2 regions of the Streptomyces sudanensis genome follow, and region 1 is predicted to be linked to the other one. Evidence: riboswitches for the same ligand, from Rfam matches in the RefSeq annotation. Region 1 holds a riboswitch; the other holds the start of a gene.
The links. Region 1 has a riboswitch for glycine ahead of gcvT (glycine cleavage system aminomethyltransferase GcvT). Riboswitches for the same ligand answer to the same signal wherever they lie in the genome.
Positions count from the first base shown of each region.

Region 2: another riboswitch for glycine. It lies ahead of gcvP (aminomethyl-transferring glycine dehydrogenase); the one in region 1 lies ahead of gcvT (glycine cleavage system aminomethyltransferase GcvT).

Region 1 is NZ_CP095474.1:439,100-453,502, forward strand. Features, by position in the region: gene MW084_RS01875 (ABC transporter permease) at 1-316, opposite strand, end outside; gene MW084_RS01880 (ABC transporter permease) at 318-1,322, opposite strand; gene MW084_RS01885 (ABC transporter substrate-binding protein) at 1,413-3,086, opposite strand; gene MW084_RS01890 (enhanced serine sensitivity protein SseB C-terminal domain-containing protein) at 3,292-4,107, opposite strand; gene MW084_RS01895 (enhanced serine sensitivity protein SseB) at 4,161-4,940, opposite strand; gene MW084_RS01900 (AAA family ATPase) at 5,021-5,665, opposite strand; glycine riboswitch at 5,818-5,915, shown strand; gene gcvT (glycine cleavage system aminomethyltransferase GcvT) at 6,077-7,192, shown strand; gene gcvH (glycine cleavage system protein GcvH) at 7,288-7,662, shown strand; gene glyA (serine hydroxymethyltransferase) at 7,697-8,956, shown strand; gene MW084_RS01920 (L-serine ammonia-lyase) at 9,127-10,494, shown strand; gene MW084_RS01925 (EF-hand domain-containing protein) at 10,661-10,876, opposite strand; gene MW084_RS01930 (ATP-binding protein) at 11,396-11,914, opposite strand; gene MW084_RS01935 (enoyl-CoA hydratase/isomerase family protein) at 12,214-12,981, opposite strand; gene MW084_RS01940 (L,D-transpeptidase) at 13,068-14,327, opposite strand.
Region 2 is NZ_CP095474.1:4,675,102-4,683,741, reverse strand. Features, by position in the region: gene MW084_RS21695 (PhzF family phenazine biosynthesis protein) at 1-780, shown strand, start outside; gene MW084_RS21690 (CPBP family intramembrane glutamic endopeptidase) at 824-1,630, opposite strand; gene MW084_RS21685 (glutamate-cysteine ligase family protein) at 1,750-3,252, opposite strand; gene MW084_RS21680 (hypothetical protein) at 3,739-4,320, shown strand; gene MW084_RS21675 (DUF5999 family protein) at 4,619-4,825, shown strand; gene gcvP (aminomethyl-transferring glycine dehydrogenase) at 4,948-7,833, opposite strand; glycine riboswitch at 7,898-8,010, opposite strand; glycine riboswitch at 8,012-8,110, opposite strand; gene MW084_RS21665 (PRC-barrel domain-containing protein) at 8,224-8,586, shown strand; partial or broken gene MW084_RS21660 (DNA polymerase IV) at 8,517-8,640, opposite strand, start outside.

The sequences.
Region 1 (14,403 bases):
CGACGAGGATCCGCGAGAACGTGTCGCGGCCGAGGTGGTCCAGGCCGAACAGGTTGCCGTCGCGCACGCCGACGAACTTGCCCTGGTTGGGGAAGACCTCGCCGCGCCAGGTCTGCGCGGTCGGGGAGTGCGGGGCGAGCCAGGGGCCGACGACGGCGACGATCACGAACAGGCCGATGATGCCGACGCCGATGAGGGCCATCTTGCTGCCCTTGAGCCGGCGGAACGCCTCGCGCCACAGGCTGCCGCCCGAGGTGTGGTCCGCGTTCTGGGTGAGTTCCGCGAGGCGGTCGATCTTGTCCGTCTTGGTGGACACGTCAGTTCACCCGCACTCTCGGGTCGATGAGGCTGTACGCGAGGTCCACCAGCAGGTTGATGACGACGTACACCATCGTGATGAACATGATGAAGCCGACGAGCACCGGGTAGTCGCGGGCGTCGATGGCGAGGCGGATGAAGTTGCCGATGCCGTTGAAGGAGAACACCGACTCGGTGAGGACCGCCCCGGACAGCAGGGAGCCGGTCAGCAGGCCGATGGCCGTGACGACGGGCAGCAGCGCGTTGCGCAGCACGTGGCGGACGCGGACGACGCCCTTCTCCAGGCCCTTGGACTCGGCGGTGCGGACGTAGTCCTCGCCGAGGACCTCCAGGACGCTGGCGCGGGTCATCCGGACGATGACGGCCAGCGGGATGGACGCGAGGGTCAGCGCCGGCAGGATCAGATGCCACAGGGCGTCTCCCGCGGCGTCCAGTTCCCCGGTGAGCAGGCCGTCGAGGACGGCGAAGCCGGTGATCTCGGTCGCGTCGATGCCGGTGGTCATCCGCCCGAAGCTGGGGAACAGGCCGAGCTGCACCGCGAAGATCCCCTTGAGGATCATGCCGAGGAAGAACACCGGCACGCAGATGCCGAAGAGCGAACCGGACACCGAGGCCACGTCGAGCCAGCCGCCGCGGCGCCGGGCCGCGAGGTAGCCGAGGGGGATGCCGATCACGACCGCGATGAGCATCGCGGTGAGGCTGAGCTCCACGGTGGCCGGGAAACGCAGGACGAACTCGTCCCACACCGGCTGGCGGGTCCGGGTCGAGGTGCCCAGGTCCAGGTGCGCGACGCGCTCCAGGAAGCGCCAGTACTGGACCCATATCGGCTGGTCGAGCCCGAGGGCCCGGTTGATGCGCGCCACATCGGCCGCCGTGGCCCGTTCGCCCAGGATCGCCGAGGCGGGTCCGCCGGGCAGCCGGTTCAGCCACAGGAAGAGCAGAACCGACAGGCCGAGCAGGGTGGGTATCAGCTGTAGCAGTCTTCGTACGACGAGTCGCAGCACCCCGCATGCCCCTTTCTTGCGTGTGCGTGAGATGCGGGTCCGCCCGGTCACTTTTGCGGTGTGACCGGGCGGACCCGCGTGAGACGGCGGTTACTTGAAGGAGACCTCGGCGAAGTTCTCCTGCGTCAGCGGGGAGACCTTCGGCGGGTTGACGTTCTTGCCGAACGCGATGGCGGGCGGCGACGAGGAGATCGGGAGGCCCGGCAGGTACTCCATGATCTTCTGGTTGGCGGCCTTGTACGCCTCGACGCGCTTGACCGGGTCGGTCATCTTCGAGGCGCCGGTCACGGCACCGAAGACGGCCGGGTCCTTGAAGCCCCACTGCTTGTCGTACTCGGAGAACCAGGTGCCGATGAAGTTGTAGCCGTCGTTGAAGTCACCGGTCCAGCCCAGCATGTGCAGGGCGCAGGCGCCGGCCTCGGTGGCGTCCACGTAGTCCGGGGCCCACTTCAGCGGCTTCGGGGTGACGGTGACGCCGACCTTCTCCAGGTCGGACTTCATCTGCTCGAAGATGTCCTGCGGGGCCGGCATGTAGGGCCGGGTGACCTCGGTCGGGTAGCAGAACTCGACCTTCAGCTTGGACTCGCCCGCCGCGGCCAGCAGCTGCTTGGCCTTGTTCGCGTCGTGCGGGTACGTCTTCACCTTGTCCGACCAGCCGGCGACCGTGTCGGGCATGAACTGCGTCGCGACCTTGCCGCCCTCGGGCAGCTGCGTCTTGACGATGTTCTCGCGGTCGATGGCGTGCGCGATGGCCTGGCGGACCTGGGGCTTCTTCAGCGCCGGGTTCTTCTCCTGGGAGAAGCCCACGTAGAGGAGGTTGAACACGTCGCGGGTGGGGACCTCGAAGCCCTCGGCCTCCAGGGTCTTCACGTCCGCGGGCGACACCAGGTCGTAGCCGTCGATGTCGCCGGCCTGGAGGGCCTGGCGGCGGCCTTCCTCGGTGTCGATGGTGCGGAAGACCAGGTTCTTCACCTTGGCCTTCTCGCCCCAGTAGTCGTCGAAGCGCTCGAGGGTGACTTCCTTGTTGCCCTTGTTCCAGCCGGTGATCCGGTAGGGGCCGGTGCCGGCGACCGTGCCCGGCTCCTGGCTGTACTTGGGGTACGTGATGGCGTCGTCGGAGCCGCCGACGGCCTGCTTCGCGTACTCCTTGAGCGCCTTCGGCGAGTGGATCGCCAGCGCCTGGAGGGAGAAGCCGCCCGGCAGGTTGGCGGAGGGCTCGTGGACCTCGATGACGGCCGTCTGGGGGTCCTTCGCGGTGCAGGACTTGTAGTTGGCCTTGGGGGCCTCCTTGTCCTCGTTCTTCGCGAAGCCGCCCATGATGGACTGCCAGTAGTAGGAGACCGCGCTGGACTGGTAGGTGCCCGTCCAGTTGAACCAGTGGTCGTAGTTGGCGCAGACGGCGGCGGCGTTGAACGCCTCGCCGTCGTGGAACTTCACTCCCTTGCGGAGGTTGAACGTCCACACCTTGCCCGACGGGTCGCTGGACCACTTCTCGGCCAGGCCGCCGACGAGCTTGCTGCCGCCGGGCTCGTGCTCCAGCAGCGCCTCGAAGGCCTGCCGCGTGACGCGGAACGTTTCGCCGTCGCTGGCGAGGGCAGGGTCGAGGGAGCTCGGGTCGCCGGCGCCGGCGAACACGAACGTGTCCTTGCCGCCGTCCTTGCCGTTGCTGTCCTTGCCGCGTTCGCTGGCGCAGCCCGTAGCGATCATTCCGACGGCGAGCGCCGCGGTGACCGCCCGGACCGCACGGGACTGGGAAATTCGCATGGGCCACCCCTGGTTTGGCCTAGTGAGCGAGGTCTTGACCGGCCGAACACTACCTACGGGTTGCACCGTGGAGAACAGTCCGGATACCGGTGATACCTAGTCGAGACCCGGACGGTCACCAAATCGCCCCCATCCCGGACAAGCCTCCCGCCGGGCCCGGCCGGCCGCCGTGCGGCGGGCCGGGCGGGAAGCGCCCGACGGGAGGTCAGCCCTGCTGCGGGTAGCCGTAGGCGGCGGGTCCGGGCCGGGGCGCGAGGTGGGCCTCGCGGTCGTAGAAGGGGCGGGCGTTGGCGCGCAGCCACAGCGCGACCGGATCGTGCCCGTCGGACATGGCGACCGTCGACACGGGCAGCCCGTCGGGGACGGCCGCGACGGACTGCCGCATCATCGCGCGGACCGTCTCGACGGACGCGTGGTCCGTGTCGTAGAGGTCGAGGCCGATGGCGAGGTACGGGCCGCCCAGGGACGGCTGCACCCAGGCGCGGCGCAGGGAGCGCACGGCGGGGGTGCGGTGGGCGTTCTGGGTGAGCAGGCCGTAGAACTGCGGCAGCTCGACGGCGGGCTCGGAGAGCCGCAGCGGACCGGCCGGCATGCGGTCCAGGCCGGTCGCGATCCGGCGCAGGTCGGCCCAGGGGACGCCGACGCCCCCGCCGGGGGCGTGCGGGTTGAGCCAGACGCCCCACCGGTCGGGGTAGAGGGCGCGGGCCACGTCGCGGACGGCGGCGACCTCGTGGGCACGGCTCCAGCCGGAGACCGCGAGCTCCCGGGCGGAGGTGACGCAGGGGGCGTAACCGAGGCCGTCGACCTGCATGTTCCCGTACTGGGCGTCGGGGGATCCGGCCTGGCCGTGCCAGAGCAGCATCCACACCTGCCCCTCGGCGAGGGCGTGGAGCAGCGCCTCGTACGCGTCGTAACGCCCGGGGGCGACCTGCCGGAGCATGTCCTCGACCTTCCCCGAAGGTCCCGGCTCCGCCCGGCCGGAGGAGGCCCCGCCGCCCGCCGCCGTGCCTGATGCGCTCACCCGATCCCGCCCCTCGTTCGCAGACTTCCGGTCCAGCTTAAGGGGGCGCCCGGTCAGGAGCCGCGCTCGCGGCGGTAGAAGGGGCGCACCTTTCGGAGCATCCAGTCGCCGACGGGGTCGTGGGCGATGTCGAGGAGGACCAGGTTGACCGGCCAGGGCACGGGGACGGCGCCCAGGGCGCGGCCGAGGGCGTCGAGGGGGGCCGTGCGGTCGGCGGTCTCCGGGGAGAGGAGCTGCACGCCGACGAAGAGGGCGGGGGGATCGCCCTCGACGCTGGCGAGGGCGCGCCGGGCGGTGAGCACCGCCCCGGTCGCCTCGAACTCGGCGCCCGCGGCGGAGAGGAAGCCGACGGGGTCGTCCTGCCAGTCGGGTTCGAACAGCCGGACGCGCGCCCCGGACGCGGGCCCGTCGAGGGGGCCGCGTCCGACGCGGCACAGCTCGGCGACGGCGGGCGGCGGGAGGGGCGCCCCGACGGTGCCGCCGGGGTTGAGGACGAGGCCGAGCTGCGGCGGCAGTCCGCGGGCGAACTCGACGGCCGGGGCGACGGCGTACGCCATGTGTCCGCCGGCGCAGGCGCGGAACTGGCTCTCGGAGGTGAACACCGGCACGTACGGCAGGCCGTCCAGCTCCAGCGTGGGGAGGTCGAGACCGGGCGCCCCGGGGCCGGCGCTCTCGGGGGAGCCGCCCTCGGGCAGGGGCACCCAGACCGGGCTGCGGCCCAGGACCTCGACGATGCGGGCACCGGCGGCGCCCTGGCCCACGGAGGCGGACAGGACCTCCTCCAGTTCGTTGGACGGCCATGCGGCGTCGACTGCGGCGGGTGCGGTGTCCACGGTGTCCCTGCGTCCTTCCCGGTCGTCCGGTGCCTGCCTCGGCACCCTAGCGCGCGGGGCGCGGGGCGCGGGGCGCCGGATCAGCGGAAGCGGACCCGGGTCAGGGCCGCGGCCGCCGCGCGGTCGAGGAGGAGGGCGGAGCCGCAGCCGGCAGGCAGGACGCCCCGCTCGGCGTCGCGGACGAGCCGGCCGACAGCCCTGCGGTGCCGGGCGAAGGCGTAGGAGGAGACGCCCCTCCCCCGCTCCCGCTGGCCCTCGCGGGCGGTGTCGGGGTCGACGTCGAGGAGCACCAGGTGCAGCGTGCCGCCCCGGCGGCGGGCCTCGCGGGCGAGCCAGCGGCGCACCCAGGACTGGGTGCCGCAGTCGTGGACGACGACGCCCCGGCCGGCGCGCAGCCGGGCCCGCAGGCCGGCGTAGTGGGCGGCGCGGACCAGGGGCCGGTAGGCGGCGTACGGCAGGAGGTGCGGCATGCGACTCTCCCAGCGGTCGCGGGCGTCCTGGGAGTCGACGGCGCGGTCGGGGGCGATCCGCCGGATGAGGGTGGACTTGCCGCTGCCGGGCAGTCCGGAGACGACGACCACGTCGGCCTCGGCGAAGGCCAGCTCGCACGGGACGCGCCCGCCGCGCCCCCTGAGGTCCCGGAGGACCGGGACGGCGGCCGTGCGGGCGGGCAGCGCCGGAGGCACCCCCGCGGTCGTGGCGTACGCGCCGGACCGCTGCGACATGATGGCCCTCCCGAGCTCGGCTCCCCCACAGCCTGCCCGAGAAGTGTAAAGAAACAGTAATAGGGTAGGGGCGATTCGCCGACAAGCCGAGGGTTTGCCGATCCGGGCCCTCGTGCGATGATGTGCGCGCCGACAACCGCATACAGGCCGCTCGAATCCGTGCGGGAGAGTTCCGGGCCGGCGACGGCCCGGGCGCCGAAGGAGCAAGTTCCTCCCTTGAATCTCTCAGGCCCCGCACCGCACGGATGAGGCAGATCTGAAAAGCGAGCCGTTCCCCGTACCGCCGGGGCGCCGCTCCACCCAAGGTGCAAGCCGCGCTCCCGGCCGGGGTCGCGGCGAACCTCTCAGGTTCCGATGACAGATGGGGAGGATCGTCCTCGCCATTCATGCCCCGGACCTGGGAGCCCTTTCATGAGCACTTCCCCCCGCCGCACGGCCCTCGATGCGCTGCATCGTTCGCTGGGCGCGACCATGACCGACTTCGCCGGCTGGGACATGCCGCTGCGGTACGGCAGCGAGCGCGACGAGCACACCGCCGTGCGCACCAGGGCCGGCCTGTTCGACCTCTCCCACATGGGTGAGATCACCGTCACCGGCGCGCAGGCCGCCGACCTCCTCGACCGCGCCCTGGTCGGCAACATCGGCGGCGTCGGCGTGGGCCGCGCCCGCTACACGATGATCTGCCGCGAGGACGGCGGCATCCTCGACGACCTGATCGTGTACCGGCTCGCCGAGCAGGAGTACATGGTCGTCGCCAACGCCTCCAACGCCCAGGTGGTGCTGGACGCGCTGACCGAGCGCGCCGCCGGCTTCGACGCCGAGGTCCGCGACGACCGCGACGCGTACGCGCTGATCGCCGTCCAGGGCCCCGAGTCGCCCGGCATCCTGAAGTCGCTCACCGACGCCGACCTGGACGGCCTGAAGTACTACGCGGGCCTGCCCGGCACGGTCGCCGGCGTCCCGGCGCTGATCGCCCGCACGGGCTACACCGGCGAGGACGGCTTCGAGCTGTTCACCGCGCCGGAGCACGCCGAGACCCTGTGGAAGGCGCTGACCGAGGCGGGCGAGGGCGCCGGGCTGATCCCGTGCGGCCTGTCCTGCCGGGACACGCTCCGCCTGGAGGCCGGCATGCCGCTGTACGGGCACGAGCTGACGACCGACCTGACCCCCTTCGACGCGGGCCTGGGCCGGGTCGTGAAGTTCGAGAAGGCCGGCGACTTCGTGGGCCGCGCCGCGCTGGAGGAGGCCGCCGCCCGCGCCGAGACCGCGCCGCCGCGCAAGCTGGTCGGCCTGGTCGCCGAGGGCCGCCGCGTGCCGCGCGCCGGGATGCCCGTGGTCGCCGGCGGCCGGGTGGTCGGCGAGGTCACCTCGGGCGCCCCGTCGCCGACGCTGGGCAAGCCGATCGCCATGGCCTACGTGGACGCCGAGTACGCCGCTCCGGGCACGCCGGGCGTGGGCGTCGACATCCGCGGTACCCACGAGCCGTACGAGGTCGTGGCGCTGCCGTTCTACAAGCGGCAGAAGTGACACGCTCGCCGGTGCCGCCCCCGCGGCGCCGGGCCTGACCCCGTACCCCCCTCCCCGTTCACCACCACCCACGCCCGTACAGGAGAATCCAGACCATGAGCAACCCCCAGCAGCTGCGCTACAGCAAGGAACACGAGTGGCTGTCGCCCGCCGAGGACGGCGTCGCGACGATCGGCATCACGGAGCACGCGGCGAACGCCCTGGGCGACGTCGTGTACGTCCAGCTCCCGGAGGTGGGCGACACCGTCACCGCGGGCGAGACCTGCGGCGAGTTGGAGTCCACCAAGTCCGTCAGCGACCTGTACTCGCCGGTCAGCGGCGAGGTCGTCGAGGCGAACCAGGAGGTCGTGGACGACCCCTCGCTGGTGAACAGCGCGCCGTTCGAGGGCGGCTGGCTGTTCAAGGTCCGCGTCACCGAGGAGCCGGACGACCTGCTCTCCGCCGACGAGTACACCGAGTTCGCCGGCTGACCCGTCCGACACCCACACCCGTAGGGACCGCGTGATGTCGCTTCTGAACACCCCCCTCCACGAGCTGGACCCGGATGTCGCCGCCGCCGTCGACGCCGAGCTCCGCCGCCAGCAGAACACCCTGGAGATGATCGCCTCGGAGAACTTCGCTCCGGTCGCGGTCATGGAGGCCCAGGGTTCCGTCCTCACCAACAAGTACGCCGAGGGCTACCCCGGCCGCCGCTACTACGGCGGCTGCGAGCACGTCGACGTGGTCGAGCAGATCGCCATCGACCGCATCAAGGAGCTGTTCGGCGCCGAGCACGCCAACGTGCAGCCGCACTCCGGCGCGCAGGCCAACGCCGCGGCGATGTTCGCCCTGCTCAAGCCGGGTGACACGATCATGGGTCTGAACCTCGCCCACGGCGGGCACCTGACCCACGGCATGAAGATCAACTTCTCCGGCAAGCTGTACAACGTGGTCGCGTACCACGTGGACGACGCGACGGGCCAGGTCGACATGGCCGAGGTCGAGCGCCTCGCCAAGGAGGCCAAGCCGAAGCTGATCATCGCCGGCTGGTCGGCGTACCCGCGCCAGCTCGACTTCGCGGCGTTCCGCCGGATCGCCGACGAGGTCGGCGCGTACCTGATGGTCGACATGGCCCACTTCGCGGGCCTGGTCGCGGCCGGGCTCCACCCGAACCCGGTGCCGCACGCCCACGTGGTCACCACGACCACGCACAAGACGCTGGGCGGCCCGCGCGGCGGTGTCATCCTGTCGACCGCCGAGCTCGCCAAGAAGATCAACTCCTCGGTCTTCCCCGGCCAGCAGGGCGGCCCGCTGGAGCACGTCATCGCGGCCAAGGCGGTCTCCTTCAAGGTCGCGGCGAGCGAGGAGTTCAAGGAGCGCCAGCAGCGCACCCTGGACGGCGCGAGGATCATCGCGGAGCGCCTGGTCCGGGCCGACGTGGCCGAGGCGGGCGTCTCCGTCCTGTCCGGCGGCACGGACGTGCACCTCGTCCTGGTCGACCTGCGCAACAGCGAGCTCGACGGCCAGCAGGCCGAGGACCGCCTCCACGAGATCGGCATCACGGTCAACCGGAACGCCATCCCGAACGACCCGCGCCCCCCGATGGTCACGTCGGGCCTGCGCATCGGCACCCCGGCGCTGGCCACCCGCGGCTTCCAGGCCGAGGACTTCTCCGAGGTCGCCGACGTCATCGCCGAGGCGCTGAAGCCGTCGTACGACGCGGAGGCGCTGAAGGCCCGGGTCACGGCTCTCGCCGCCAGGCACCCGCTCTACCCCGGCCTGTAGGAGTGTCCGGCGCCCCGGCGCCGGGTACCCGACAGACCGCACCGCGGGGCATCGCGCACACTGGGGACAGTGGGTGCGGTGCCCCGTGCCGTGCGCACCCCACCACCCAGCCCCTCCCTGCACCACCCCCGCGGCAGACGGCGGCGTCCACCACCCCAAGGAGTACTCCCGTGGCCATCTCGGTCTTCGACCTGTTCTCGATCGGCATCGGCCCGTCCAGCTCCCACACCGTCGGCCCCATGCGGGCGGCCCGGATGTTCGTGCACCGCCTGAAGAACGACGGCCTGCTCGCCCCCACGGCCTCGGTGCGCTGCGAGCTGTACGGCTCGCTGGGCGCCACCGGCCACGGCCACGGCACCCCCAAGGCCGTCCTGCTGGGCCTGGAGGGCAGCTCGCCCCGGACCGTCGACGTGGAGAGCGCCGACGAGCAGGTCGAGCGGATCAAGGAGAGCGGGCGGATCAACCTGCTCGGCGCCCACGAGATCGGCTTCGACTTCGACGCCGACCTGGTCCTGCACCGCCGCAAGGCGCTCCCGTACCACGCCAACGGCATGACCCTGTGGGCGTACGACGCCGAGGGCGCGACGCTGCTGGAGAAGACGTACTACTCGGTCGGCGGCGGGTTCGTCGTCGACGAGGACGCCGTGGGCGCGGACCGGATCAAGCTCGACGACACCGTCCTGAAGTACCCGTTCCGCACGGGCGACGAGCTGCTGCGCCTCACCCGCGAGACCGGCCTGTCGATCTCCGCGCTGATGCTGGAGAACGAGAAGGCCTGGCGCACGGAGGACGAGATCCGCGCCGGCCTGCTGGAGATCTGGCGCGTCATGCGGGAGTGCGTCGACCGCGGCATGTCGCGCGAGGGCATCCTGCCGGGCGGCCTGAAGGTCCGCCGCCGCGCCGCGACTACCGCCCGCAAGCTGCGCTCCGAGGGCGACGCCCAGGCCCTCTCCATGGAGTGGATCACCCTGTACGCGATGGCGGTCAACGAGGAGAACGCCGCCGGCGGCCGGGTCGTCACCGCCCCGACGAACGGCGCCGCCGGCATCATCCCGGCGGTGCTGCACTACTACGTGAACTTCGTGCCGGGCGCCGACGAGGAGGGCGTCGTCCGCTTCCTCCTCGCGGCGGGCGCGATCGGCATGCTGTTCAAGGAGAACGCCTCCATCTCCGGTGCCGAGGTCGGCTGCCAGGGCGAGGTCGGCTCGGCCTGCTCGATGGCGGCGGGCGCCCTCGCCGAGGTCCTGGGCGGCTCCCCCGAGCAGGTGGAGAACGCCGCCGAGATCGGCATGGAGCACAACCTGGGCCTGACCTGCGACCCGGTCGGCGGCCTGGTCCAGATCCCGTGCATCGAGCGCAACGGCATGGCCGCCGTGAAGGCCGTGACGGCGGCCCGGATGGCGATGCGGGGCGACGGCAGCCACAAGGTCTCCCTGGACAAGGTCATCAAGACGATGAAGGAGACCGGCGCGGACATGTCGGTCAAGTACAAGGAGACCGCCCGCGGCGGCCTCGCGGTGAACATCATCGAGTGCTGAGCGGACGGTGCCGGGGCGTTCTGGTCCCGGCGCCACGGGGCCGGGACGGGGCCGGGGCCGAAGCCGCCCCGCCCTCCCACCGGCTCCCGTCCGGCTCCGCGCACGCCCGGGGGGCGTCACCCGTGACAACCGCGACGGTGACGCCCCCCGGGGCGTGCGGGGCGGCTCAGGCCCCGGTGAGGCGCGCCCGGAACTCGTCCCAGCTCAGCTTGCCGTCGGCGTTGCCGTCCTGGGCGTTGATGACCGCCTGGGCGACCGTCTCGGTGACGTGGAAGTCGCCGAGCTGCGCCATGACGCTCTTGTACTCCGCGGCCGTGATGAACCCGTCGCCGTCCACGTCGTAACGGTCGAAAGCCTTGCGCGCGGCCTCGATGTCCGCCATCGCTCCACCCCTTCGTATGTCTGTGCTACGGCGGCAAGGGTAGCGGCAGGGGCGGCGGCCGGACGCGGCGGGCCGCGGGTGGGGGGCGCCCCTGCCGCGACCGGACCACCCGGGACGCCGTCCGGACCGGGGGCGGCCCGGACGGGGGGTCGGACGGGAGGTTCGGCAGGCGGTTTCGGCTCAGCGCCCCGCCGACTTCGCGGATCGTCGGCCTGGTCGGCCCGGAAGCACCCGGCACTCCGAAAGCACTCGACTGACCCCGTAGTCACTCGCGGTTTTCCAGGCGAGTGCCCCATGTCACCTTCGAATCCTCAAGCAAATGTCGGCTTTGATTGACTATGTAGCCGCCTGGGCGTTTGGCGGCGAGGGCCGTGTCTGCCATAGTCGAGTCGTACGACTCCCTTGACCCGGGCCAGGTCGTCGTCGGCGCCACCGGACACACCCCTGTTCCCGTCTGCGGCGCCCCGTCCGGAAGCCCCCGCCGCGCCCCACGACGGTGCGCAGGGGGCTTCCGCGCGTTCAGCGGTCGACGACCCTCAGTTCGAACCAGCAGCTCTTGCCGCGCGGCAGGAGGTCGACGCCCCAGCGCTCCGAGAGCTCGTCGACGACGCGCAGTCCCCGCCCTCCGACGTCGGTGCCCCGCGCGGGCATGAGGCAGGGCAGGCCGCGCGACGGATCGCGCACCTCCACCCGGATCCGGCCACCGCGGAGGCGGTACATGCGCAGACCCACCTCGCGGGCGCCCGTGTGCAGTACGGCGTTGGCGACGAGTTCGGAGACGAGCAGGACCGCGTCCTCGGCGGCCTGCGGGCCGAGCGACCAGACGCGCAGGACCACGCACCGGGTGAGCCGGCGGGCGATCGCGGCGGACTCGGGGCGGGACGGCAGCCGCACCTCGCCCGCGCTCGGATCGCCGTACCGCTCAAGGGCCTTGAGGGCCTGCCCGTCGTCCGCGGAGGGCGCCCGCCTCGCCCCGGTGGCACCGCCGCACTGCCACGGTCGCTCCACACCATCAAGCCCCGCCATGCCCTCCATCATGGCCGTCCGACGGGGCCCGCGGAGCGGTTCCGCGGGATTCGGGGCGGCGGAAGCGGTGCTCCCGCGGCCCGCGAACGGCATATGACACCAGCACAGGACAACGACTGTACCTGCGCCGACCTGCGAGGACGCGCGGCGCCGACCGGGTGGCGGAGATGGCCGACCCGTGTCGTCCCGGCGGTTCCCCGAGGGGCCCCAAACCACTCGTACGGTGGAACCGCCGGCGACTCCTCCTCGACCTCGGGCCGGAACGCCACCCGGGCGGCCCGGGCGGCCTGGACAGCCCGGGCGGCCCGCGATCAGAGGAACTTGGCCTTGCCGGGGCCCTCCTCGACGAAGCTGCGCATGCCGCGCTCCCGGTCCTCGGTGGCGAACAGGCCCGCGAACCAGTTGCGTTCGACGGCCAGGCCGGTGTCGATGTCCGTCTCCAGGCCCACGTCCACCGACTCCTTGGCGGCGCGCAGGGCGAGCGCCGGGCCCTGCGCGAGCTTCGCCGCCCAGGCGTGCGCCTGCTCGTACACCTCGGCGGCGGGGACGACCCGGTCGACCAGGCCGATCGCCAGGGCCTCGTCGGCCCTGACGTGGCGGCCGGTGAAGATGAGGTCCTTGGCCTTGGAGGGGCCGACGAGGCGGGCGAGCCGCTGGGTGCCGCCCGCGCCGGGGATCAGGCCGAGCAGGATCTCGGGCTGGCCCAGCTTCGCGTTGTCGGCGGCGATGCGGAAGTCGGCGCACAGCGCCAGCTCGCAGCCGCCGCCCAGCGCGTAGCCGGTGACCGCGGCGACCACGGGCTTGGGGATGCGGGCGACGGCGGTGAAGGAGTCCTGCAGGGCCTTGCCGCGCAGCACCATGGCCGTGTGGTCCATGTCCTGCATCTCCTTGATGTCCGCCCCGGCGGCGAACACCTTCTCGCCGCCGTAGAGGACGACGGCGCGGACGTCGTCGCGGCCCGCGGCCTCCTCGGCGAGTTCCTTGAGCCGGTCCTGGGTGGCGACGTCCAACGCGTTCATCGGGGGGCGGTCCAGGCGGATGGTGCCCACGCCCGCGGAAACTTCGAGAGTCACTGTCATACGGGGCAGGTTAGCCGCCGTTAACGCCGCGGGGACCGGTGCGGTTCGTCACAGCACCGGTCCCCGCGGGCGGGTCCGCCGCCGGGTCAGGCGACCCACTCCGACCAGGGCATGTTCCAGCCGTTGAGACCGTTCTCCGGCTGGATCTGCTTGTCCTCGGAGTTCTTCACGACGATCACGTCGCCGATGATCGAGTTGTCGTAGAACCAGGCGGCGGGCATCGAGCCGTCGTGCGCGCCGCGCACGTCGCGCAGGCCGATGCAGCCGTGGCTGACGTTCTTCGAGCCGAAGGTCCCCGGCGACGCCCAGTAGTTGCCGTGGACGAAAGTGCCGGAGGTGGACAGGCGCATCGCGTGCGGCACGTCCTTGATGTCGTACTCGCCGCCGAAGCCGACGGTCGCGCCGTTCATCCGGGTCACCTTGTACTTCTCGCTGATGACCATCTGGCCGTTGTACGTGGTGGTGGACGGGGCGCCCGCGGTGATCGGGATCGTCCTGATCGTCTTGCCGTCGCGGACGACCGTCATGGTCTTGGCGCTCGCGTCGGCGGTGGAGACCTGGCTGCGGCCGATGGTGAAGCTGAACTTCTTGCTCTGCTTGCCGTAGACCCCGGGGCGGCCCTCGACGCCGTCCAGGTCGAGCTGGACGGTCACCCGGGTGCCGGGCGCCCAGTACTTCTCCGGGCGGAAGTCGAGCCGGTCGTTGCCGAACCAGTGGCCCTCGATCCGCACGGCCGGCACGGCGGTCACCTTCACGGCGGCCTCGACGGCCTCCGGGTTGGTGATGCCCCGGCTGAAGTTGATGGACACGGGCATGCCGACGCCGACGGTCTGGCCGTCCTCCGGCGTGTAGTGGCCGATGAAGGTGTTCTTCGGGGCGAGCGTGGTGAACGTGGTGTCCCTGGCGGACTCGCGGCCCTCCGCGTCCTCGGCGACCGCGTGCACCTTGTACCGGGTGGCCCCCGCGAGGTGCCTGACCGGCTGCCAGCTCGTGGCGTCCTTGGACAGGGCGCCCTCGACGGGCCGGCCCTTGGGGTCGGTGACGGTGACCGTGGTCAGCCTGCCGTTCCGCGCGGTGACCTTCAGCGCGCCGCTGGTGGCGACCGCGTCGGCGCCGTCCTTCGGCGCCACGGCGACCACGGCCCGCGAGGCGGCGTTCCCCGCCTGCCCCGAGCCGTTCCCGCCCGGCGCGCCGCCCTTCCCCGCGTCCGCCGGGTCCCCGCCTCCGCACGCGGTGACGAGCAACAACAGCATTCCGGCGACGGCGGCCAGCGGCCCTGTGCCCCGGCCGCGCCGGCTCCGCGGCGCGCCTCCGGCCGACGCCCCCGATATCGGCTGCCCCTTCACGATGAACTCTCCCCTCGCACGGCCCGGCACCGCCACGGCCTGCACCCCCGCGTGCTGCACTCGCACGCACCGCGTC
Region 2 (8,640 bases), 4.2 Mb from region 1:
GACCGCCCCTTCTCCGGCAACCCGGCGGGCGTCCTGCTCCTCGACGCGTTCCCCGACGACCGGTGGCTGCAGAGCGTCGCCGCGGAGGTCAACCTCTCCGAGACCGCCTTCGCGCACCCGCTCCCGCCCGGCGGCGGCGCGGACTGGGCGCTGCGCTGGTTCACCCCGGCCGCCGAGGTCGACATGTGCGGGCACGCCACGCTGGCCACCGCCCACGTGCTGCACACCGCCGGCCTGGCCGGCGGCCCCGTGCGCTTCGCCGCCCGCTGCGGCGTCCTCACCGCGGACGTCGCCGGGGACGGCACGGTCACGATGGACTTCCCCACCTCCACGCTCACCCCGGTCGATCCGCCGGCGGGGCTCGCCGGGGCGCTCGGCGCGGAGGTCGTCTCGGTCCACGACACCGCCGCCCACGTCGGGGACCTGCTGGTCGAGCTGCGCGACGAGGAGGCCGTACGCGCCCTGGCGCCGGACCTGCGCGCCTTGGCGGGCCTCTGCGAACGGGGCGTCATCGCCACCGCCGCGGCGAAGGACCCCGGGGGCGGCCACGACTTCGTGTCGCGCTGCTTCTTCCCGCGCCTGGGGATCGACGAGGACCCGGTGACGGGCAGCGCGCACACGGCCCTGGCCCCCTTCTGGTCGGCCCGTCTCGGCCGCGCAGAGCTGACCGGGCTGCAGGGCGGCGACCGCACCGGAGTCGTCCGCACCGCGCTGCGAGGCGAGCGGACCCTGCTGACCGGCCGGGCGGTCACCGTCATCGAGGGCGATCTGCGCGTGTGAGGGCCGGCGGGCCGCCCGGCGCCGCCCGCGGACCCGGCCGGGGTCACGCCGTGGGCAGCCACCCCACCCGGCCGGCCAGCAGCGCGTACCCGACGAAGGCCACGACGTCGAGCAGCGCGTGCGCCACGACGAGCGGCCCGACCCGCCCCCACCGCCGGTACAGCAGGACGAACACGACCCCCATCACCAGGTTGCCGACGAACCCGCCGACGCCCTGGTACAGGTGGTACGCACCGCGCAGCATCGAGCTGGCGGCGAGCGCCGCCACCGGCGACCAGCCCAGCTGGCCGAGCCTGCGCAGCAGGTAGCCCACGACGACGACCTCCTCCAGCAGGGAGTTCTGGATCGCCGAGAGGACCAGCACCGGGTACTTCCACCACTCCCCCGGCAGCGCCTCGGGCACCACCGTGAGGTTCGCCCCGACCGCCCGCACCACCAGGTAGAACACCAGCCCGGCGCTGCCGATCCCGGCCGCGAGGAGCGTCCCGCGCCCGAGGTCGGACCAGGGCCTGCGGCGGTCGAGGCCGATCGTGCGCAGCCCGGCGCCCTCACGCAGCAGCAGGTGCGCGACGAGGACGACCGGCACGAGCGCGGTGGCGAGGGAGAACAGCTGCCAGGCGAGGTCGAGCCAGGGGCGGCCCGGCGCGTACGAGCCGTTGAGCGTGGCCGCCTGGTCCTTCAGCCCGCCCGGCTTGGTCAGCGCCCCGACGAAGCTGATCAGCGACGAGACCGCGCTCGCCCCGAGCGACAGGGCGAGCACGATCAGCGTCTCGGACCGCAGGATCCCGCGCGACCCGCCCGCCGGCGGCGCGGCGACCGCGCCCGCCGTCCGTCCCGCGCCTGCCCCCACCCGCGCCTCCCTGTGACTCGGCCCGTCGATCCCGTCGTCCCAGCTTGCCCGACGGCCGCGCGGGGCGCGCGGAGGGGGTCCCCGGCGGGGCCCGGGCGCCCTCGGCGGGTCCGGTGCCCCTACGGCCCCGGAGGGGAGACGGGCCAGGTGTGGACCGGTTCGCCGGCCAGCGACAGCTCCCGGTAGCGGCGTGTCGTGCGGGCCAGTGCCTCCTCCCGGCCCAGACCGGCCTCCTGGGCCCGGTGGAACGTCTCGACCTGCCACGAGGCGCCGTTGAAGCGCCGGCGGCAGCGCTCCTCGATGATGCCGAGGCAGCGGTCGCGGTCGGCGGGCTCGATGCCCCACGCGTCCAGCCCGGCCGCGGCCAGCGGGAGCAGTTCGTCCCGTACCAGCCTCACCGCGGGCACGGCGGCCACACCGCCGCGCCCGGGGCGGGGCCAGCGCAGTTCGGCGTCGATGCCGTGCCTGCAGGCGGTGTCGAAGTTGTCGGAGGCGTCCGCGAAGGGCATCCGCCGCCACACCGGCCGGGGGTCCTCGGCGAGGGCGCGGACGAGCCCGTAGTAGAAGGCGGCGTTGGCGACGACGTCGTCGACGGTGGGGCCGGCGGGCAGGACGCGGTTCTCGACGCGCAGGTGCGGGACGCCGTCCACCACGCCGTACACGGGGCGGTTCCAGCGGTACACGGTGCCGTTGTGCAGGACCAGTTCCCGCAGCGAGGGCACGCCGCCGGTGTCGACGACGCGCAGCGGGTCCTCGTCGCCGCACAGCGGCAGCAGCGCGGGGAAGTAGCGGAGGTTCTCCTCGAACAGGTCGTACGCGGAGTCCACCCACCGCTCGCCGAACCAGGTGCGCGGCCGCACCCCCTGGGCCTGCAACTCGGGTGGGCGGGTGTCCGTGGCCTGCTGGAACAGCGGCGGCCGGGTCTCGCGCCACAGCTCGCGGCCGAAGAGGAACGGCGAGTTGGCGCCGACCGCGATCTGCACCGCGGCGACCGCCTGCGCCGCGTTCCACACGTCGGCGAAGCGCGCCGGGGTGACCTGGAGGTGCAGTTGCACGGAGGTGCAGGCGGCCTCCGGGGTGATGGAGGCCGCGGTGCAGCCGAGCCGCTCCACCCCCTCGATCTCCAGCGTGAAGTCCTCGCCGCGGGCGGCGACGACCTGCTCGTTGAGCAGCGTGTAGCGGTCGACGTCCGAGAGGTTGACGAGGTCCACGTCGCGCTGGGTGAGGGTGGGCAGGATGCCGATCATCACGATGCCCGCGCCCAGTTCCCCGGCCTTGCGGTGGGCGTACGCCAGGCCCGTCCGAAGTTCCTCGGAGAGCTGTGAGAAAACATGCCCGGCGAGCCGGTGCGGGGCGACGTTCACTTCCAGGTTGAACATCCCGAGTTCCGTTTGGAAATCCCCGCTGGAGATGCGCTCCAGAACCTGCGTGTTCATCATGCGGGGAAGCCCGTCGGCGCCCGCGAGATTCAGTTCTATCTCAAGCCCCATCAGGTTTCTGGGGCGGTCGAACCGTTTCTCCGCCAGCAGCCGTTCCAGCGCCTCCAGGCAGTCCCGGAGTTTCCTGCGGTACCTCTGCCGATCGGCCAGGTCGAACCTGACTGCCACGACCTTCTCCCCCATCGAAGCGTCCCTCCTCAAGTGGGCGGCACGCGACGTCGCCGCTCGGTCAGGGACGATGATGCCCCGCCCGGCCGATCCGTAACGCCCTCGCGGCGAGGGCTTCGCCACTAGGCTGGCACGGGCGGGCGCCCGGCACATTCCGGAGGCATGGCGCGGCGGGCTTATACCGCGGGACGGGATGGCGGAAAAAGCCGGGGAGATCCGGCCGTCCACCGGTGGACGGAATTGCAGGCAGCAGCTTCGGGCCCGGGGATGATTCAGCGGAAATTGCTACGAATCCAAGGCGGATTGCAGTCTTGACGGTGCCATGGAAAACGGTTAGCGGAAACACGGCGTGAACAAGTGTCGTATAAACTCCGTCCACGAGGCTGAGACCTGGCGCCCCGGCATGGCGCCCCGGGGTTCCACGGCCCCGTCGCCGGCAGCGCCGTTCCGCACCCACGCACGCCCCACCCTCCTGCCCTCCTGATCGAGAGGCGACCCACCATGCCGCTTCACGTCTCCCAGGCCCCCGTGCCCGCCCTGCACCGCGTTCTCGCGGCCCTCGGCTCCCCCTCCCTCCGCGAGGCCGGCACACCCGCGTTGCGCTCCGTCCAGGTGCCGCTCAGAGCGGAGCTGCCGCTTCCCGTCCACGTCCTCGGCGTCACCGCGCCGACGGGCGCGCCCGCGACCCGGCTCGCGGGGTGGCGGTTCCTGGTCCGCGGCGGGGAGGTGACCCTGGCGGCCGCGGACGTCCTGCGCACGGCGGGAGGCTGGACCTTCTCGCACTTCTCCGAAGGCCCCTACCTCGCCTCCACGGAGCGGGCGCTGCGCCAGGCCGAGGTGTCGGCGTCGCCCTGGCAGCCGCGCCTGCTGTCGGTGCCGGAGCTGTACATGCTGACGCTGTGGCTGCACGGCGATCCGGACGCCGACCCCGCCGAGGGCGCGCCCGACCCGGCGGACGTGCTGATCCCGTTGACCCCCGCGCCGCCCGGGATAGCCGCGCACCGCCCGCACCGCGTCGCGGACCTGATGCCGCGGCTCGCCGTACGGCTCGCGCCGCCGCCGCTGCTCGGCTCGACCGCCTGACGCCGCGCCGCGCGCCGGCGCCCCTTCCGGAAGGCGTACGGCACCACCGCGCGCCCTCTGGCCCGTCCGGGCTAGTCCGCCCTGGCCCTGTCGAACCACCCGGATCGGCAAGGGGGTTGCGCTGAACCACCCACGCGGGTGATAAGGCCTCCAGCGGGCAGAAGCGCGCCGCGAAATCCCTGCGGAAACAGCCGCGTGGGGCAAGACTGGGGACAGACCGACCGAAGGACGGGGGGCGGCCATGGACACCGCGTCGAGCCGCAGAACAGACTCCACACCGCAGCGAAAGAACCCAGCCATGTGCCAGCACCAGTCACCCTGCCCGACCGCAGACTCCCCCGACCGGGAAGCCGCCCGTGTCGTGGCGCACCACCCCGAACAGGGCTGGAGCCTGCTGTGCAACGGCGTCCTGCTCTTCGAGGACACGGGCGAACTGCTGCCGGACGGGCAGGTCATCGCGCCGCACCGGCCCCCGGCCGCGGCGCGGATCGTCAGGGCCGCCTGACCGGCGCCGCACGGCCGCACGGCCGCACGGCCGCAGGGACGGGAACAGCGCGACGGCGCCGGGCCGGTACGGAGGACATCCCCTCCGTACCGGCCCGGCGCCTGTCACCCGTGCCGCCCGTCTCAGGCGTCGTACTCGTCGAGAGGCGGGCAGGAGCAGACGAGGTTGCGGTCGCCGAAGGCCCCGTCGATCCGGCGGACCGGCGGCCAGTACTTGTCCGCGGCCGAGACGCCGGCCGGGAAGACGGCCTCCTCACGGCTGTAGGCGTGGTCCCACTCGCCGCCGAGCGCGGCCGCCGTGTGCGGGGCGTTGCGCAGCGGGTTGTCGTCGGCCGGCCAGGCGCCCGACGCGACCTTCTCGATCTCGCCGCGAATCGCGATCATCGTGTCGCAGAACCGGTCGAGCTCGGTGAGGTCCTCGCTCTCGGTCGGCTCGATCATCAGCGTGCCGGCGACCGGGAACGACATGGTCGGCGCGTGGAAGCCGTAGTCGATCAGGCGCTTGGCGATGTCGTCGACGCTGACGCCGGTCTCCTTCGACAGCGGCCGCAGGTCGATGATGCACTCGTGCGCGACGAGACCGCCCGGGCCGGTGTACAGGACCGGGAAGTGGGGCTCCAGGCGCTTGGCGATGTAGTTCGCCGCGAGGACGGCGACCTGCGTGGCGCGCTTGAGGCCCTCGCCCCCCATGAGCCGTACGTACGCCCAGGAGATCGGCAGGATGCCGGCCGAGCCCCACGGCGCCGCCGAGATCGGGCCCACACCGGTCTCGGGGCCGGCGGTCGGCTGGAGGGGGTGGTTGGGCAGGTACGGGGCGAGGTGGGAGCGGACCGCGACCGGGCCGACGCCGGGGCCGCCGCCGCCGTGCGGGATGCAGAACGTCTTGTGCAGGTTCAGGTGCGACACGTCGCCGCCGAACTTGCCGGGCTTCGCCAGGCCGACGAGCGCGTTGAGGTTGGCGCCGTCGACGTACACCTGGCCGCCGGCCTCGTGGACCTGGGCGCAGATGTCGGCGACGTGCTCCTCGAAGACGCCGTGCGTCGACGGGTAGGTGATCATCAGCACGGCGAGCTCGTCGCGGTACTGCTCGATCTTGGCGCGCAGGTCCGCGACGTCGACCTCGCCGTCGTCGGCGGTCTTGACGACGACGACCTTCATGCCCGCCATGACGGCCGACGCGGCGTTGGTGCCGTGCGCGGAGGACGGGATGAGGCAGACCGTGCGCTGCGCGTCGCCGTTGGCGCGGTGGTAGGCGCGGACGGCGAGGAGGCCCGCGAGCTCGCCCTGCGAGCCGGCGTTGGGCTGGAGGGAGACCTTGTCGTAGCCGGTGACCTCGGCGAGGCGGTCCTCCAGCTCGTGGATGAGCGTGAGGTAGCCCTCGGCCTGCTCCACCGGGGCGAAGGGGTGCATCTGGCCGAACTCGGGCCAGGTGACCGGCTCCATCTCGGTGGTCGCGTTCAGCTTCATCGTGCAGGAGCCGAGCGGGATCATGCCGCGGTCCAGCGCGTAGTCGCGGTCGGCGAGCTTGCGCAGGTAGCGCAGCATCGCGGTCTCCGAACGGTGCGCGTGGAAGACCGGGTGGGCCAGGTACTCGTCGGTGCGCAGCAGCGCCTCCGGCAGCGCGTCGGCGGTCTCGGCGTCCAGCGCCTCGATGTCGCCGCTCACGCCGAAGGCGGCCCAGACGGCGGAGAGCTGCGCGCGGCCGGTGGTCTCGTCGCAGGCGACGGAGACGTGGTCGGCGTCGGCGAGGTGGAGGTTGACGCCGCCCTCCCGGGCCGCGGCGACGACCTCGGCGGCCCTGCCGGGCACCCGTGCGGTGACGGTGTCGAAGAAGGCGTCGTGGACGACCTCGACGCCGCCGGCGCGCAGGCCGGCCGCGAGGACCGCGGCGTATCGGTGGGTGCGCCGGGCGATCCCCTTCAGGCCGTCGGGGCCGTGGTAGACGGCGTACATGCCGGCCATGACGGCGAGGAGCACCTGGGCGGTGCAGATGTTGCTGGTGGCCTTCTCGCGGCGGATGTGCTGCTCGCGGGTCTGGAGGGCGAGGCGGTAGGCCTTGTTGCCGTCGGCGTCGACGGAGACGCCGACGAGGCGGCCGGGGAGGCTGCGGGCGAAGGTGTCGCGGACCGCCATGTAGCCGGCGTGCGGGCCGCCGAAGCCCATCGGGACGCCGAAGCGCTGGGTGGTGCCGACCGCGATGTCCGCGCCGAGCTCGCCGGGCGAGGTGAGCAGGGTCAGCGCGAGCAGGTCGGCGGCGACGGTGACGACGGCGCCCAGTTCGTGGGCGGCGTCGATCAGCGGCTTGATGTCGCGGACGGCGCCGGAGGCCCCGGGGTACTGGACGAGGACGCCGAAGACGCCGCGCTCGGCGATCTCGGCGGGGATGCCCTCGCTCAGGTCGGCGACGACGACCTCGACACCGGTCGGCTCGGCACGGGTCTCGATGACGGCGATCGTCTGCGGCAGGGCGTCCGCGTCGACCAGGAAGACGCCGTTCTTGACCTTGCCGACGCGCCGGGCCAGGGACATGGCCTCGGCGGCCGCGGTGCCCTCGTCGAGGAGGGACGCGCCGGAGGTGGGCAGGCCGGTCAGGTCGGCGACCACGGTCTGGAAGTTGAGCAGGGCCTCCAGGCGGCCCTGCGAGATCTCCGGCTGGTAGGGCGTGTACGCCGTGTACCAGGCCGGGTTCTCCATGACGTTGCGGAGGATGACCGGCGGCGTGAACGTGCCGTAGTAGCCGAGGCCGATCATCGGGGCCAGGACCTGGTTGCGGTCGGCGAGGGAGCGCAGTTCGGCGAGGACCTCGGCCTCGGTGCGGGCCTCGGGCAGGCCGAGCGCCTCGGTGCTCTTGATCACGTCCGGCACCGCGGCCGCCGTGAGCTCGTCGAGCGAGCCGTAGCCGACCTGCGCGAGCATCTTGGCGCACGCCTCGGCGTCGGGGCCGATGTGGCGCTGCTCGAAGGGGGTGCCTCGCTCCAACTGGGAGAGCGGAATGCGGTTGGCGGTCATGTACGGGGGCCTCCTGGTCGTAGCGACCTGCGAGGGGCACCGCGGCGCGGGTGCCCGGACGGCCTCCCCCTCTGTCATCTCGACCTGAGAGCTTCGCCGCGCGCCCCGGCGGGGGCGCGGCTTTCACCGTCGGTGAGGGCGGGTGCCGTCCGACTCCCGCCCTGCTTTCCAGAGTGACCTCGTCCGTGCGGTACGGGGGCCTGAGAGATTCCGGGGAGGATTTGCTCCTTCGGCGCCTCCGAACGGTTTCTCCGGAGGACTCTCCCGCACGGGGTCAGCAGCCGTAGCCAGCCTACCAGCGCGGTTCCAAGCCGTTTCCCCGAGTGGCCGACCTCACCATTGTGCCGTTTCGTGGTGTTCACGGACCACTCCCGACCGACCGGAGGAACGGTGCAGAGCGACATCGACCCGCGCAGCCTGATCGGGCGCAGGGCGTTCGACCGCGACGGCCACAGGATCGGCACGGTGGACGAGGTCTACCTGGACGACGTGACGGGCGTCCCCGGGTGGGCGGCCGTGCGGACGGGCCTCTTCGGCCGCGACGCGTTCGTCCCCCTGCGGCCGAGCGAGTTCGTCGAGGGCGACCTGCGCGTCCCGTACGAGAAGGCCCTGGTCAAGCAGGCCCCGGGCCTCGGGGTGGGCCGGCGCCTCTCGCCGGAGCAGGAACTCCTGCTGTACCGGCACTACGGTCTGGCCCTGCCGTCCGCGCCCTCCTCCGGCAAGGGGGCCGACGCGCCGGCGGGCGGCGGCTGACACCCGCCCGGCACCAGCGGCAGCGGGCCGGACGGCGCCAGCTCCGGATCGTCC